3 regions of the Nocardia sp. NPDC058176 genome follow, and region 2 is predicted to be linked to each of the others. Evidence: riboswitches for the same ligand, from Rfam matches in the RefSeq annotation. Region 2 holds a riboswitch; each other region holds the start of a gene.

The links. A riboswitch is a leader RNA that binds a small molecule or an ion and turns the genes downstream of it on or off. The one in region 2 is predicted to bind S-adenosylmethionine.
Region 1: it holds a riboswitch for S-adenosylmethionine, as region 2 does, so the genes downstream of both, ACFVVM_RS27805 (amino acid ABC transporter permease) here and ACFVVM_RS15540 (AfsA-related hotdog domain-containing protein) in region 2, are expected to answer to the same signal.
Region 3: it holds a riboswitch for S-adenosylmethionine, as region 2 does, so the genes downstream of both, ACFVVM_RS16075 (rhodanese-like domain-containing protein) here and ACFVVM_RS15540 (AfsA-related hotdog domain-containing protein) in region 2, are expected to answer to the same signal.

Annotation. Positions count from the first base shown of each region.
Region 1 is NZ_JBHVVA010000006.1:270,366-275,632, reverse strand. It holds gene ACFVVM_RS27825 (carotenoid biosynthesis protein) at 1-400, shown strand, start outside; gene ACFVVM_RS27820 (LppM family (lipo)protein) at 638-1,384, shown strand; gene ACFVVM_RS27815 (glycosyltransferase) at 1,386-2,558, shown strand; gene ACFVVM_RS27810 (hypothetical protein) at 2,725-3,444, opposite strand; SAM riboswitch class I at 3,682-3,775, shown strand; gene ACFVVM_RS27805 (amino acid ABC transporter permease) at 3,786-4,781, shown strand; gene ACFVVM_RS27800 (amino acid ABC transporter ATP-binding protein) at 4,778-5,267, shown strand, end outside.
Region 2 is NZ_JBHVVA010000002.1:651,266-656,532, reverse strand. It holds gene groL (chaperonin GroEL) at 1-193, shown strand, start outside; gene ACFVVM_RS15565 (hypothetical protein) at 318-785, shown strand; gene ACFVVM_RS15560 (hypothetical protein) at 778-1,137, shown strand; gene ACFVVM_RS15555 (DUF6585 family protein) at 1,149-1,949, opposite strand; gene ACFVVM_RS15550 (alpha/beta fold hydrolase) at 2,171-2,938, shown strand; gene ACFVVM_RS15545 (SRPBCC family protein) at 2,983-3,435, opposite strand; SAM riboswitch class IV at 3,578-3,691, shown strand; gene ACFVVM_RS15540 (AfsA-related hotdog domain-containing protein) at 3,708-4,493, shown strand; gene ACFVVM_RS15535 (HAD family hydrolase) at 4,490-5,206, shown strand; gene ACFVVM_RS15530 (hypothetical protein) at 5,200-5,267, shown strand, end outside.
Region 3 is NZ_JBHVVA010000002.1:754,854-760,120, forward strand. It holds gene ACFVVM_RS16070 (O-succinylhomoserine sulfhydrylase) at 1-1,108, opposite strand, end outside; gene ACFVVM_RS16075 (rhodanese-like domain-containing protein) at 1,120-1,536, opposite strand; SAM riboswitch class IV at 1,551-1,667, opposite strand; gene ACFVVM_RS16080 (hypothetical protein) at 1,713-2,228, opposite strand; gene ACFVVM_RS16085 (FAD-dependent oxidoreductase) at 2,361-3,749, shown strand; gene ACFVVM_RS16090 (amidohydrolase family protein) at 3,806-4,675, shown strand; gene ACFVVM_RS16095 (DUF456 domain-containing protein) at 4,672-5,154, opposite strand.

The DNA of each region.
Region 1 (5,267 bases), on a different contig from region 2:
TGCCGTGGGCTGGGATCTGTTCCTCGATCCGCAGATGGTGGCCGACGGGCAGTGGAGCTGGGCGGTCACCGGCGCCGGACTGCCCGGCCTGCCACAGATCCCGTACACGAACTACCTCGGCTGGGCCCTGGTCTCGGCGCTCATGGCGCTGCTGCTCACCGTGCTGGACAGAGCGCTCCCCCCGGCACACGATCCCTCGGTGGCCGTTCCGGTCGCCGTCTTCCTGTGGACCTGGCTCGGCTCCACCCTCGCCCACGCCGTCTTCCTCGACCTCCCCGCCTCCGCTGCCTGGGGTTTCGTCGGCCTCGCCCTCCTCGGCATCCCACTACTCCTGCGCGCACGTCCCCTCGCGACACCGGCTGGTGACCCCAGATCGCGCGCGTGCGAGTTGGACCTTTGATCACCAGGCACTCAGGTGGGTATCGGCCGAGAAGTGCCCGCCACCAGGGCCTGGTGAGCAACCGTCCAGGTCGGTGTGACAACCGGGGAGATCGGTGGTGACGCGCCGATCGGTCGCCGGATCGGGGGCGAATGGCCTGTTCGAGGTGGGTCGGGACGGGTAGGTGGGCCCGTCGGGTGGGTTCTCGGGCCGGGGCCTGGCACGATGTCAACCGTGCAGCCGAGTCCCGTCGCCGACATGCCCACTCCCTCCTCGCGTCGCCGTGCGCCCGGGCGGCGACTCGCGGCCGTCGCCGTGCTGCTGGCACTGCTGGTGCCCGCGCTGACCGGGTGCCTGCGCGTCCAGGTGTCGATGGGCGTGTCGTCCAACGACCGGGTGTCGGGGCGGATCGTGGCCGCGGTGGTGCCGACCGGGCCCGAGGACAAGGGCCCGCAGCTGAAGGCGCCCGATCAGCTGGCGGCCAAGGTCCGGGTCGAGACGTACAACCAGGACGGGTACCTCGGCACCCAGGTGTTCTTCGATGATCTGTCCTTCGGCGAGGTCGGCCAGCTCGGCAGCCTGTCGGATCAGACGCAGGGCATGTTCACCCTCGAGTTCCAGCGCTCCGGCGATCTGGTGAGCCTGACCGGGCGCGTCGACCTGGAGTCGGTGCCGCCGAACGGGTCCGATGTGCAGTTCTCCATCGCGTTCCCGGCCCGCGTCGCCACCACCAACGGCACCCGTGAGGGCGACAACACCGTGCTGTGGAAGCTGCCGGCCGGGGAGAGCTCGACCCTGCGCGCCGAGGTCAAGTACGCGGACCCGAACACCCGCTCGTTCGCGGGCTGGGCGGGCATCGTCGGCGGTATCACTCTGGCGGTGGCCGCGTTGGTCGCCGGGCTGGCCTTCCGCGACCGCAATCCCGGCCCGCCGAACGCGCCGCGCGGCGGATTCTCCCCCTCGGAGATGTGGCGCGAGATCACCAGTCGCAGGCTGGGCCGTTGACATGGGCGCGGCCGGGCGCTACCTGACCTGGGCCGGCACCGGTCTGGCCGCGCTCGGCGCGACCACCGCCGCCTACAACCTGGTCACCCTGCGCACCCTGCCGCGCCAGGTGTCCGGCGTGATCGAGCCGGTCACCGTATGTGTACCCGCCCGCGACGAAGCCGAGCGACTGCCCGACCTCATCGCCGACCTGCGCGCCCAGACCGGGGTGCCGCGCCTGCGGGTGCTGATCCTCGACGACGCCTCCACCGACGGCACCTACGAAGCCGCACTGGCCGCGATCGGCGGCGACGACCGCTTCACCGTGCTGCGCTCGGCCGCCCACCCGGCCCCGGGCTGGACCGGCAAGGCCGCCGCGTGTGCGCGTCTGGCCGCCCGAACCGATGACGCGGCACTGGTTTTCGTCGACGCCGATGTACGACTGACCCCGCAAGCGATCGCCGCGGCCGTCACCGAGCTGCGCAAACGCGAGGCCGGGGTGGTGTCGGCGTGGCCCGTGCAGGAGGCGGGCTCGGTCACCGAAGCCCTGGTCCAGCCACTGCTGGCCTGGTCGTGGGCCTCGACCCTGCCGCTGGGTCCCGCCAATCACAGCCTGCGCCCGTCCACCGCGGTGGCGTGCGGACAGTTCCTCGCCGTCGACGCCGAGGCCTACCGGGCCGCCGGTGGGCACGGCGCGGTCGCGGCCAGCGCCACCGAGGACCTCGATCTGGCCAGGGCCGTCCGCCGGGCGGGACATCGCACGGCACTGGTGACCGCGGGCCCCTCGGCCCGCACCCGGATGTACACCGGCGCCACCGAACTCACCGACGGCTACACGCGCTGGCTGTGGTCGGCCTACGGCGGTCGACTCGACGCGGGCGCGGCCGTCGGCCTGTTCGTCGCCCTCGCCTACTGGATTCCCCCGCTGGCCGCGATCCTCGGCCGCGGCCGCACCCGCCGCGCCGGCCTGCTCGGCTACCTCGCCGCCGTCACCGGCCGAATCCTCGCCCGCAGCACCGAGACCCGCAGCTCCCCCACCCGCGCCGACCTCACTTCGGCCCTGGCCCACCCGATCGGCGTCGGCCACTACCTCACCTTGTGGGTGCGCTCCCACCACCGCCACCGCACCGGCCGCCTCCGCTGGAAGCAACGCCCCTTGGTCACCCCCGACCGCCGCACGGCCAAACACGCCTGAGCTGCCCCACCGAAGCCGCCCCGCGCTGACGCTGCGGCCTGGACCGTTGATCGCCAGGCACTGGTGGCGGCTTCTTCTCGGCCGATGCCCACCTGGACGCCTGGTGATCAACGGTCCAACGCCGTCAGGGCGATCGAGGCTGCACGGTGGGTGCGTCGACTCGCGGTCAGGGGACTTCGGTGATGCCGATGGTCGGGAAGAAGAAGCAGGAGCGGCCCGCGTTGTCGGCGGTGCCGAAGACGGCGGCCAGGACGGTGCCGCGGCCGGTGTCGACGGGGACCGCGCGGACGCCGCCGACCGGGATGGCGGCGAAGAGGAAGTCGCGGATGGCGGCCTCGGCGAGCGGGCGCAGTTCGACGGGCACCTCGGGCGGGACCATGGCGCCGACGATGTCGGCGATCGGGCCCATCGAGGCCATGCCGCCGCGGCCGCTGCTGAGGTTGAGCCAGGCCACCTGCATGCCCGCGGTCTCGGTGGCGGGGGTGTCGGCGGCCATGCCGTAGGGCAGGAAGGTGAACAGGGTCTGCCCTGATTTCACGGCGGTGAGGTCGAGGCCGGGGATCGGCAGGGTGTTGGCAGGCCAGGGGCCGGGTACCGCGCCCGCGACGGCGGGGACGATGCCGAGGCCGTCACCGGAGCAGTTCAGGGCCGCCGTGGGGTACAGGAACGGCTCGACACCCAACGCTTTCAGCGTGTCGACCACAGTCTGGTAGGCGGCGAGCAGGTCACCGGGACCGGCGGCGGGTGTCGTCGGCGCGTCCCTGGTGACCGCGGGCGTCGTGACCGTGGCGGCGGGCTCGGCGGCCGCGGGCGGCACGGCCAGCAACAGCGCGGCGGCGCAGGCCGTCAGCGAGGTCAGTGCGGTGGAACGACGCGACACGATCACGGCGCAACTCCTCATCGTCGACACTCAGAAGGCCGACGGTACTCCGGAAAAGCGCAGATCCAGCCGATGAACACGGCGTGGCGGGCACACGTGTTCGGCCCGGTCCCCACCCTGTCGCCGCGAAGTATGCACCGTGCGAACCGCGCGCCCAAGCTCTGCGCTCACGCTGACTTTTACCGTTGTGAACGATCCCGCCTGTGCCACATGCTGGTTCAGCTCGGGTCAGCAGCCCGAGCACAACCATCCAGAGCGACCGAGAGACCTGGCTCGACGACGTCGCAGCAACCCGCCCGTTTCCGGGTGTGGGTGCTTCTGCCGGGTTCGATGGAGGAGATCTACCCATGACCGCGTCTGCCGTTTCCGGCGCCGCGAACCCCGCGCGCCCCGAGCAGGCGAGTGTTTCGCCCGAAGGACCCGACGAATCCGGGCTGCCCCGCATCGCCGGAGCCTGGCATCCGTGGCGCTGGGTGGTCGGCGCGATCGCGCTGATCCTGGTGGCGCAGTTCGCCCACGGACTGATCACCAATCCCGGCTGGGACTGGGGCACGTTCGCGCAGTACTTCACGGCACCCTCGGTGCTGGCCGCCCTGCAGGTGACACTCGAACTGACCCTGTGGGGCACGGTGCTCGGCTTCGCGCTCGGCACACTCCTGGCGATCGGCCGGGTGTCGAACAATCCGGTGCTGCGGGTGATCGCCTGGACCTACATCTGGGCGTTCCGCTCGATCCCGCTGATCGTGCAGCTGCTGTTCTGGTTCAACATCGCCTACCTGTATCAGCGGCTGTCGGTGGGCATCCCGTTCGGCCCGGCCTTCTTCGACTTCGAGGTCAACGGCGTGATCAGCGGGTTCACCGCCGCGGTGATCGGGCTGGCGCTGCACCAGGCGGCCTATTCGGCCGAGCTGATCCGGGCCGGACTGCTCGCTGTCGACCAGGGTCAGCTCGACGCGGCCGCCGCGCTCGGCATCCCGAAGTGGCGCCAGTTCCGCACGGTGGTGTTGCCGCAGGCGATGCGCTCGATCCTGCCGAACGCGGCCAACGAGGTGATCGGGCTGTTCAAGGGCACCTCGATCGTGTCGGTGATGGCGATCGCGGAGCTGTTCTACCAGGTGCAGGTGGTCTTCGGCCGCAACGGCCGGGTGGTGCCGCTGCTGATGGTGGCCACCGTCTGGTACATCGTGCTCACCACGATCCTGTCGATCGTCCAGTACTACATCGAACGGCACTACGCCAAGGGCGCGCAGCGTCAGCTGCCGCCGACACCGTGGCAGCGGGTCCGCGCCAAGGTCACCGAGATCGCCGCGCACACCGCGCCTCCCCGAGGAGCCACCCGATGACCGCCGCGGTGCAGGCCAGGGGCATTCGCAAGTCCTACAACGGCACCGAGGTGCTGCGCGGGGTCGACCTCGCGGTGCGCGCCGGTGAGGTGGTGGCGCTGATCGGGCCGTCCGGCTCGGGCAAGTCCACGCTGCTGCGGGTGCTCAACCATCTGGAGGCCCAGGACGCGGGCACCGTGCACATCGACGGCGAGCTGATCGGTTACCGGCAGCGCGGCAACGTCCTGCGCCCGCTGCCCGACCACGCCGTGCGCGCCCAGCGCAGCCACATCGGGTTCGTGTTCCAGCAGTTCAACCTGTTCCCGAATCTGACCGTGCTCGACAACATCGTGCTCGCGCCCGTCTCGGCCCAGCGGCGCAAGCGCGCCGAGGTGGTCGCCGAGGCCGAGAAGCTGCTGGCCCGGGTCGGCCTGGCCGATTACGCCGACGCCTATCCGCGCAGGCTGTCGGGCGGTCAGCAGCAGCGCGTGGCCATCGCGCGGGCGC
Region 2 (5,267 bases):
CGATTCCGGCGTGTACGAGAACCTGCTGGCCGCCGGCGTTGCCGACCCGGTCAAGGTCACCCGTTCGGCCCTGCAGAACGCGGCCTCCATCGCGGCCCTGTTCCTCACCACCGAGGCCGTCGTCGCCGACAAGCCGGAGAAGGCCGCCCCCGCGGGCGACCCGACCGGTGGCATGGGCGGCATGGACTTCTGATCCCCCGGATCAGCTAGTTCCCGCAAGTCACGAAAGCCGACCTACCCCGGTAGGTCGGCTTTCGGCATTCCGCCGAACAACACGAACAACTGAACTAGTTTCGAACTAGGTGTAGCGTGGTGGTATGGCCACACGCACCTTCCCGTTCTCGACCCTGATCAACAAGCAGACGAGTGTCTTTCCCGCTCTCGCCGACGCCGAGGTCATCCTCGAGCGCCGGGATGCCGAGAACCTGGTGCTGATGCGGTCGGAGCGGTTCGACGCGATGGTCAAGGGTCTCGGCCTCGCCGCGCGCTCGCTCGCGATCATCGCGAAGGCCAATCGCCCGCTCGCCGAAGAAGTATTCGCCGAGGAACTCCCGTGGCTGACATGGCTTCCGGCGGAGGCCCGCCCCGAATGCATTCGTGAGCTCCTCGAACACCTCCTCGCAGGAGCCGAAACCGGTCTCCTACTACCCTTTTCCCGGGCATTGAAGGAGTGGCAGTCGACCGCGGAGATCTACTCCGACCCGGAGTTGGCTCGCCGCCTGCGCGGACCGTTCGACACCGAGGACTCGACAGTGTTGCCACGCCCCGGCGGTGCGGATGCCTGAGTCGCTGCGGCGAGGTGATGAGGTCCGCCGCCCGACCGGGTGGGTCGTTCGTGCCGTCGACCTGCGTGCAGCCAAAGGGTGGACGCAGCTGGTGAGCCAGGCGCAGGCCAACGCCGACCGCGCCTGGATCGCGATAACCACCGACCCGCGCTGTCGTGACGACCCAGCACGTCAGCATCCACTGAAATACGACTTGAGCCGAGTGAAGGTCGACGGATCCGATTGCGAGCAATGGCAGTTCGAGGTCACCGGCGGCGGTCGACTCTGGTACGCGATCGATGACGAGAACCGCACGTTGTGGATCACCCACGCCGGCACCGGTCACCCGAAACAGACCGACCGCCGAAGGTAGGGCGGAGGTCGCTAGCCCACTGGGGTGAGGCGGAGGCGTTCGGCGAGTTCGTTGAAGATGTAGAAGTTGGGGATGGTGCTCACGGGGGTGAGGGAGCGCCAGGTGCCTGCGGTTTTGATGCGGATGTGGCCGCTGCGGGCGTCGATGAGGTGGATGTTGTCCCAGGGGAAGGATTCGGCGCGGAAGGTGAGGGCGTCGAGGGAGAGGGACAGTTCGCCGAAGGTGACGGTGTCGCCGTTGTCGATGGCGGCGACGGCGGCGGGGAGCTGGGTCGCGGTGACGGCGGATTGGATGGCGCGGGCCCATTCGCGGGCGCGGGCGAAACCCTCTTCGTCGATGGTGGCCTCGACGCCGCCGGGGCCGCTCAGCTGCAGCAGGTAGGTGACCGCGACGGTGTCGTGGAAGGGAATGGTCTCCTGGCGCACTTCGGTGCTGTCCCAGCGGAATCCGGCGACCCGCTGACCGGAGCGATACACGGTGACACCGTGATCGAACAGGTCGATTCGCGCGGCCCGGTTCTGCCGGTTGATCATGCCGCGCCGGAACGCGAGCAGGACCGGCAGCGCGGCGATGGCGAGCAGCGAGACGCCGCCCTGCCAGGCGCCGACGGCGGTGCAGATCACGCCGATCACGGCGATACTGCCCGCGACGATGCCGCAGCCGCGCACGAAGGTGTCGTCGGCCGGGGTGGCGAGGAAGGTGTCACGGTGCGCGCCGAGGTGCTGATACTCCGCCATGAGGTGTATCAGTTGGGTCAGTGGCACGGTGTGCCGGGCTTCGGTCGCGTCCTCCGGCCTGTTCGGAGTGATCACTCGTCCCTCCATGAGGCGTCTTTCATTCGCGGCGAAGCGTATGCGAACCGGGGGGATATCGCCACTGCAATGCCGGGATTCGAGCGGGGAGATCCGGGCAACGACCGGCCGGAACGCCCTCCGTGCCCCGGCGCGACCGGCGACCGTCCTCGGCGAGCGCCACCTCCGGCACCCCTGCGCGGCATCGGCCCATGTCATCGCTCCCGGATAGGCTGGATCGCGTGCTGTTCGTGGATGAAGGTGTGCGCGAGGGCCCGGCGATCGTGTTCGTGCACGGTATCGCGGGCTCGCCCGACTGGTTCGCCGCTGTCGCCGAGCGGCTGTCCGGTGACTTCCGGGTGATCCGGGTGGACGTCCGCGACCAGCGCGACGATTTCGGCGTGTCGGCCAGGACCGCCCCGGTCGCGGAGCTGCTCGACGAACTCGCCGTGTCCGAGGTGACCGTGGTCGGCCATTCCTTCGGCGCCGAGATCGCGCTGGAGCTGGCCACGAGTTCGGACCGCGTGGCCCGCGCGGTGGTGGTCGGCCAGGGTCCGGACTACCGGCAGGCCCGGATTCCCGCGGCGGCGAAGTGGGTGGTGCGCCCGTCATCGGTGCGCCTGGCCCAGCGGTGGGCGCCGGCGCCGGTGGTCCGGTTGTGCCTGCGGAGTTCGTTCGCGCCGGGTTTCCGCTACGAATCCTCGCCCGGCCTCGCGGATTCGGTGGTGCGTGACTTTCGCGGCACGGTCCCGGCCGCCCTCGCCTACACCGCGGGCGCGCGGGCCGACGACCTCGCGGCCCATCCGCTCGACGCCCGCGTGGCCGAACTCGACCTTCCGGTACTTGTCGTGCACGGCCGCCGCGACCACCTCTACGATCACGTCTCGACGCTGGCCAGATACGCCGCGGCGGGCGCGCGCACGCACTTGGTCGAGCATGCGGGGCACGCGCCCCAGGTCGAGCAGCCCGATGAATTCGTCACCGTGCTGCGGGAGTTCCTGCGCGACTGAAGAAGCCCGCCGGAAGGATCCGGCGGGCTCGCGGGCGAAGTGTCCTAGCGTTCGGCGGCGGCCTTCACCCTGGCCAGCGTTTCCCGCATGCCCGAGACCAGGTTCGCCTCGAACTGCTGCTCACCACCGAGCGCGACATTGATCATGCCGCGCACCGGCGCGGGCACGCCCTTGGGCGCGACCACGCGGGATTCGGTGACGCGGGTGCCGGTGGCGGTGGGCTCGAGTTCGTAGCTCCACACGGTGCGGTTCTCGTTCATCTGGAACGCGAACACCTGGTTCGGCTCGAAGCGCACGATGCGCGAGGTGGTCGGCCAGATCTTCCAGCCGTCCTTGTTGATGTTGAGGGTGAACGTCCCGGTCCGGACGCCGCCGAGTGCGATCATCTTCCGCGTGGTCGGACTGAACTCGGAGATCCGCCCCAGATCGGTGAGCACCGACCACACCTGCGCCGGCGACGCGGCGATTTCGATACTGGCTTCGAGATTTTTCGGCAACGTTGCCTCCGGGAATGTGTGACGGTCGGTCACGCACAGCATATGCACTGGTGAGCGGGCCTTCCTCCGCCCCTGGTCGGATTTTTTCACCATGGTCGCAATTCTGGTCAAAATTATTGCGCCCGAATAGGTTTCGATGGACGGTCACGAGTTCCAGCATCGAGCCCCGGCTTGCTGGGCGGCAACCCTCCATTGGCGGCGGGGTGCTCCGGGTGACGACCGGATGGCGGGGACGATCCCGCCATAAGCGTCCTTTTCTGGAGGGTCTATCCATGTCTGTAGTCCAACTCGACGCCACCCGTGCCCCGGAAACGATCGCGACGACCTTCGTCGTGGTCGCCGACCGGTTCCTCGGGATTTCCAAGGATGATCGGGTGCATACCGTGTCGGGCCTGGTCGCGCTGCTACGCAGCGGACGGTTCCACGCGGCCGATGCGGAACTGGCCGTCCATCTGGGGCAGGGCATCACCCGCCACGATCTCGACTACCTCGAGCACGTGGCGGCCATTCACGCACCGCAGGCGCGGTTGCGGGTGGTCGGCGAGATCGCCGAACCGGCCCGCAGGCACCACGTGCACAAATATCAGGACTCCAATGTCCTGCTGGCGGGCCTGGTCAGGGAGGACGAGAACCTCTTCCGCGCCGACCTGCGCCTCGACGGCGACAACGAACTGCTGCTCGACCACCAGACCGGTGAGCACGTGCAGGGCATCGTGGTGATCGAGGCCGTGCGTCAGCTGTTCCTCGCCGCGTTCGAACTCGAGTACGGCGTCCGCAGGCCGCAGGAGCACTTCTACATCGTCTGGAACAACGTGGACCTGAAATTCGGTTCCTTCCTGTTCCCGCTGCCCGCGACCCTGCACGCCCAGCTCACGCCGGTCTCGGTGGACGATCCGGGCAAGTTGCAGTTCCTGATCGAGACCGAGGTCCGCCAGTTCGGCAAGCCGGTCGCGAGCTCGCGCATCGAGTTCGCCGCACTGCCCAACGAGCGGATCTCCCAGATCGAGCGGGCCAAGGCGGCCAAGGCGGTCGACGCGTACCTGGCGGCCTCGGCATGAGCGGAGCTGCGTTCTTCGATGTGGACGAGACCGTGATCACGGTCAAGTCCATGTTCACCTTCCTGCGCTTCTGGCTCGCCGAGAACGGTGACGACGGCAGCGAGTACGCGCGCATCACCGACGATCTCAAGGCGCGGGCGAGTGCGGGTGGCCCGCGCGAAGAGATCAACCGCGAGTACTACCGGGCCTATCGCGGCGTCGAGTACGCCGCGCTCGAGGCGGCCGGGCAGCGCTGGTTCGCCGAGTTCGTCGCCGAGGGGGCCGCGTTCTACGCCGAGGCCGTGCGGGCCTTGCGCGAGCACAAGGCCGCGGGGGTGCGCACGGTCCTGCTGTCGGGATCGTTCGCCCCGGCGATCGCGCCGGTCGCCGCGGCGGTCGGTGCCGACCACGTCATCGCCACCGAACCGCTGCTCGACGAGCACGGCGTGCTCACCGGTGAGGTGCGCAGGCCGATGATCGGCGCGGCCAAGGGCGAGGCGGTGGTGGCGTACCTGCGCGAGCACGGGATCAGCGCGAACGACACCTGGGGCTACGGCGACCACGGCACCGACCTGCCGTTCCTGTGGTTGGTCGCCCGGCCCGCCTATCGCGGCGAGGACCCGAAGCTGGTCGCGGCCGCGCGCAGCGGCACCTGGCGCCACCTCGGTGATCGGCTCGGCGATGCGCAGGGCAACGAGTTCTCCGATGACCGAAAGGTGGCGTCGGTATGGTGAAGCGTCGCTACGAGCTGACCCCGACCACCCAGGGTCCGCTGTATCCGCCGAGCGAGATCGT
Region 3 (5,267 bases), 100 kb from region 2:
CCTCGGGGCCCATGGCTCGGTGAGTTGTGGTGGCGGGGTGGGTGATCAGGGTCTTCGCGTCGCCGAGGTTGTTGGAGATGTCGATGATGCGGAGGCGGTTGAGGACCTCGAAGGCGCGCTTCTTGCCGTCGTCGCCGGCGAGTTCGAAGGTGACGACGGTGCCGCCGCCGGACATCTGCTCGGTGGCCAGGGCGTGCTGCGGATGTGATTCCAGGAATGGGTATTTCACCCAGTTCACCGACTTGCTGGTCTCCAGGAACTCGGCGACCTTCAGCGCGGAGGCAGTGGACTGACGCACGCGCAGCGGCATGGTTTCCAGGCCCTTGAGCAGGGTCCAGGCGTTGAACGGGCTCAGGGCGGGGCCGGTGTGGCGCATCAGGGTCTTGACCGGACCGTCGATGTAGTCCTGGTCGCCCAGGATGGCGCCGCCGAGGACGCGGCCCTGGCCGTCGATGTGCTTGGTGCCGGAGTAGACGACCACATCGGCACCGAGTTCGAAGCCGCGCTGCAGCAGGGGCGTGGCGAAGACGTTGTCCAGCACCACCTTCGCGCCCGCGGCGTGCGCCAGCTCGGTGACCTTGCGGACATCGACCAGGGTCTGCATCGGGTTGGCGGGGGTCTCGAAGAAGACGGCCTGGGTGGGCACCGAGAGCGCCTGCTCCCACTGCTCGAGGTCGTCACCGTCGACGAAGACGGTCTCGACGCCCCAGCGCGGCAGGATCTCGTTGCACACCACGAAGCAGGAGCCGAACAGGCTGCGCGCGGCGACGAGCCGGTCGCCCGCCTTCAGCAGCGCGCCCAGCGCGGTGAACACCGCGGACATGCCCGAGGCGGTCGCGAAGGCCGCTTCGGCGCCGTCGAGCAGGCGGATGCGCTCCTCGAACATGGACACGGTCGGATTGCCGTAGCGGGAGTAGACGAAGTGCTCGACCTCGCCGGTGAACGCGGCCTCGGCGGCCTCGGCGCTCTCGTAGACGAATCCGGAGGTCAGGTACAGCGCCTCGGAGGTCTCCTCGAAACCGGAACGGCGCAGACCGCCGCGGACACCGAGGGTGGCGGGGCCGACGCCCTCGGGCAGTGGCTTGTCGAACGAACCACCGGTGATCATGCTGTTCTCCCTTATGCCTGACGCCACGGCAGGCCGACGGCGCGCCAGCCGACGCTGCCGCGCTGCCCGAACGCGTCGGGGCCGCCCTCGAAACCGTCGAGCACGTTGTAGGACGGGGCGATGCCCGCGGCGGTCGCCACGGTCGCCGCGCCGATGGATCGCTGTCCGGAGCGACACAGGAACACCACGGGAGCGTCGTCGGGGCGCCCGGCCAGCGCCTGCTCGAGCTGCGCGCCGAACTCCGGATTACGGGTACCGGTGCCGTCGACCCATTCGATGAAGTGGGCCGGGCGCTCGATGGAGCTGGTGTCGGGGATGCCGATCCGGTCCCATTCGCCCTGGGTCCGCACGTCGACCAGCACCGCGCCGGGGTGCTCGGTCAGGATCTCCCAGGCCTTCTCGGGGGTGATGTCGCCAGCGTAAGTCATGTCGCCTCCTACTGAATCCGCTCTTGCCGCGGCGGGAATCCGGCGCGCGGCCAGGTCGTCACCCGGAGCACCCCACCGCGGAGGAGGGTTGCCGACCAGCGAGCCGGGGCTTGACGCTGGCACTCATGACCTTGCGATCTGAGATTGCCTCGCCACAGGTCACCGTGTCAAACAGTTCAGAAGGTGCAGACCAACCAGTCGCCATCGACGCGGGTCAGTGTCCAGGTGCTCGTCGCCTCGTTGCCGTCGATCTGGACGGTCGCGTCGATCTTGGCTTTGTCACCGTTGACGGTCGGGTTCTCGAAACCCCTCTTGTCGATCGACACAGCCGATTCCGGGCCGCCGAGCCGCTCGGTGAGGCCGGATTTCTGCTCGTCGAAGCCGGGGCAGGCGACACCCGGCGGCGGACGCGAGTCGCTGCGCGAGCGCGCGTCGATATAGTTGGTGACGGCGGCCGCGAGGCGGTCGGCCTCTGTGACATTTTTCTCAGCGGGTGAGAGCAGCCCACCGAGCACGATGCCGATGAGCACCACGATCGCCACCACCGCCGCCGCGACGAAGGGGACGATGGAACGCTTGTCGGTCTGATCCACCACGATGGGCTGGTCATCCGAGCCTGTTTGCTCATCGTTCATGCTGTAATCCTGACAGACCCGGCACCGACAACCACACCGCGCGCCGGGCGGCCACAACGCCGCAGATAGAATCGCCGTCGTGCGGCCTGCTGCCGACGTCGATGGCAGCTGCCAGCAGCCGGATAGTCAAGTTAGCCTAAGCTGAATTGACGCCGTCAACAGTTCTCGACCAAAGGGTGCGCGTAGAAAATGACCGAACAGAGTGCAGCGACCCGCCCGCTTCGCATTGCGATCGTGGGCGCGGGCCCGGCCGGTATCTACGCCGCCGACGCGTTGATGAAGTCCGATGCCGAGGTGTCGATCGACCTCTACGAGCGCATGCCCGCGCCGTTCGGTCTGATCCGCTACGGCGTCGCCCCCGACCATCCGCGGATCAAGGGCATCATCACCGCCCTGCACAAGGTCCTCGACAAGGAGCAGGTGCGCCTGCTCGGCAACATCGACTACGGCACCGACATCAACCTCGACGACCTGCGTCAGTTCTACGACGCGGTGATCTTCTCGACCGGTGCCAACGCCGACCGCGCGCTGCCGATCCCCGGCATCGACCTGGACGGCTCCTACGGCGCCGCCGACTTCGTCTCCTGGTACGACGGGCACCCGGACGTGCCGCGCTCGTGGCCGCTGGACGCGGAGAAGGTCGCGGTGCTCGGTGTCGGCAACGTGGCCCTGGACGTGGCGCGCGTGCTGGCCAAGACCGGTGACGAGCTGCTGCCGACCGAGATCCCGCCGAACGTCTACAACGGGCTCAAGGCCAACAAGGCCGTCGAGGTGCACGTCTTCGGCCGTCGCGGCCCGGCGCAGGCCAAGTTCACCCCGCTCGAGCTGCGCGAACTCGACCACTCGCCGACCATCGAGGTGATCGTCGACCCCGAGGACATCGACTACGACGAGGGCTCGGAGGCGGCGCGCCGCAACTCCAAGCAGGTCGACATGGTCGCCAACACCCTCGAGCAGTGGGCGATCCGCGATCAGGGCGACCGCCCGCACAAGCTGTTCCTGCACTTCTTCGAGTCGCCTTCGGAGATCCTCGGTGAGGACGGCAAGGTCGTCGGCCTCAAGACCGAGCGCACCCAGCTCGACGGGACCGGCAACGTCAAGGGCACCGGCGAGTTCCGCGAGTGGGACATCCAGGCCGTCTACCGCGCGGTCGGTTACCTGTCGCAGAACGTGACCCAGCTGCCGTTCGACGATCAGGCGGGCACGGTGCCCAACGAGGCCGGTCGCGTGATCTCCGACGACACCGCCGAGGGCGCGGCGCGCTTCATGCCCGCCACCTACGTCACCGGCTGGATCAAGCGCGGCCCGGTCGGTCTGATCGGTCACACCAAGGGCGACGCCAACGAGACCATCGCCTGCCTGCTCGACGACGCCAAGGACTTCGCGCCCCCGGCCAAGCCCGAGCTCGACGCCGTCACCGAGTTCCTCGAGGGCAAGGGCATTCCGTTCACCACCTGGGCGGGCTGGTACCGCCTCGACGCCCACGAGCGCGCCCTCGGCGAGCCCGAGGGCCGCGAACGCGTCAAGGTCGTCGAGCGCGAGGACATGCTCCGCGCGTCCGAGCCCAACAAGGCGTAAGGCGGGACGTGGGTTCGGACTCTCCGTTTCCGCCGAACTCGAGGCATTCTGTACAGGTGTTCGATGCCCACGTCCACATCATCGATCCGCGGTACCCGCTGATCGAGAACGAAGGCTACCTACCCGACCCCTATGTCATCGCGGATTATCGAAAGCGCATGGAGCGCTTCGATGTTCGCGGTGGCGCCGTGGTCAGCGCGTCTTTCCAAGGTACTGATCAGGCGTACCTGACGGCCGCGCTGGCCGCGCTCGGTCCCGACTGGGTCGGCGTCACCCGGCTCCACCTGGACGCCACCGACGACGACATCCTCGAACTGGACCGGGCGGGGGTGCGGGCGCTGCGGTTCAACCTCAAGCGCGCCGCCGCCGACATCACCGAGATGACGTTGCAGGCGCTGCGCGCGCACGAGCTCGTCGGCTGGCACGTCGAGCTCTACATCGACGGTCAGATGCTGGCCTCGCTGCAACCGGTGATCTCCAAACTGCCCGCGCTGTCCATCGACCACCTCGGGATGTCCGCGGAGGGGCTGCCGTATCTGCTGGATCTGGTGGATCGCGGGGCCAGGGTGAAGGCGACCGGGTTCGGCCGGGTCGAGATGGATGTGGCCGACACGCTGCGCCGGATCCACACCGTCAACCCGGGTGCGCTGATGTTCGGTTCCGACCTGCCCGGCACCCGCGCGGGCAGGCCGTTCGACGATGCCGACATCGACCTGATCTGCGATGTCGTCGGCGCCGATCTGCACGCGGTGCTCGAGGACAACGCCCGCGAGTTCTATCGGCTGCCCGCCGTGGAGCGCGCGGTATCCGATCCGGCGCCGACGCGGCCGATGCCGCGCACCGAGAATCCGACCGTGCCGATCCCCCGCGACGAACTGCCCGGCGCGGACGCGGCAACGCGCCCGCTGCCGGTCATCGAGCGCTAGGCCAGGAACGCTCCGGTGAGCCAGACACCGGAGGCGATCAGCGCGCCGAACAGTTCCACCAGCATCGACAGGCCGACGCCCTTGAGCGCGTGCACGGTCGCGGGCCAGGCCAGTTCGTTGGTCTTCAGGCGGTACAGCTCGGCCAGGTACACCCCGAGCACGAAGCCGATGAACAGGCCGACGATCGGGATGACGAAGAAGCCGATCACGCCGAGGATCGCGCCGATCAGCAGCGCCTTGTTCGACACACCCGCCTCGCGCATGCGCCGGCCCGGCCAGGTGTATTTCACGACGCCGGAGATGACCAGGGCGACCGTGGCGATCGCGAACACCGTCCAGGCCGTCGCACCGCCGGTCATGAACGCCCACACCGCGATCGCGGCGAAGATGAGGATCACCCCCGGCAGGATCGGTACGATGATGCCGGCGATGCCGACCAGAATGACGAGGCCGACAACGACCTCACCCCACACGCTCACTACCGGGTCCTCCCGTATCCGCGCCGAGTCGCGCGCCTCGAATTCTGGCCCATGGCCTACCCGAGCCGCCATCCCAACGCTATTGTCGAAGCGTCAATACCGTTCGACGACGA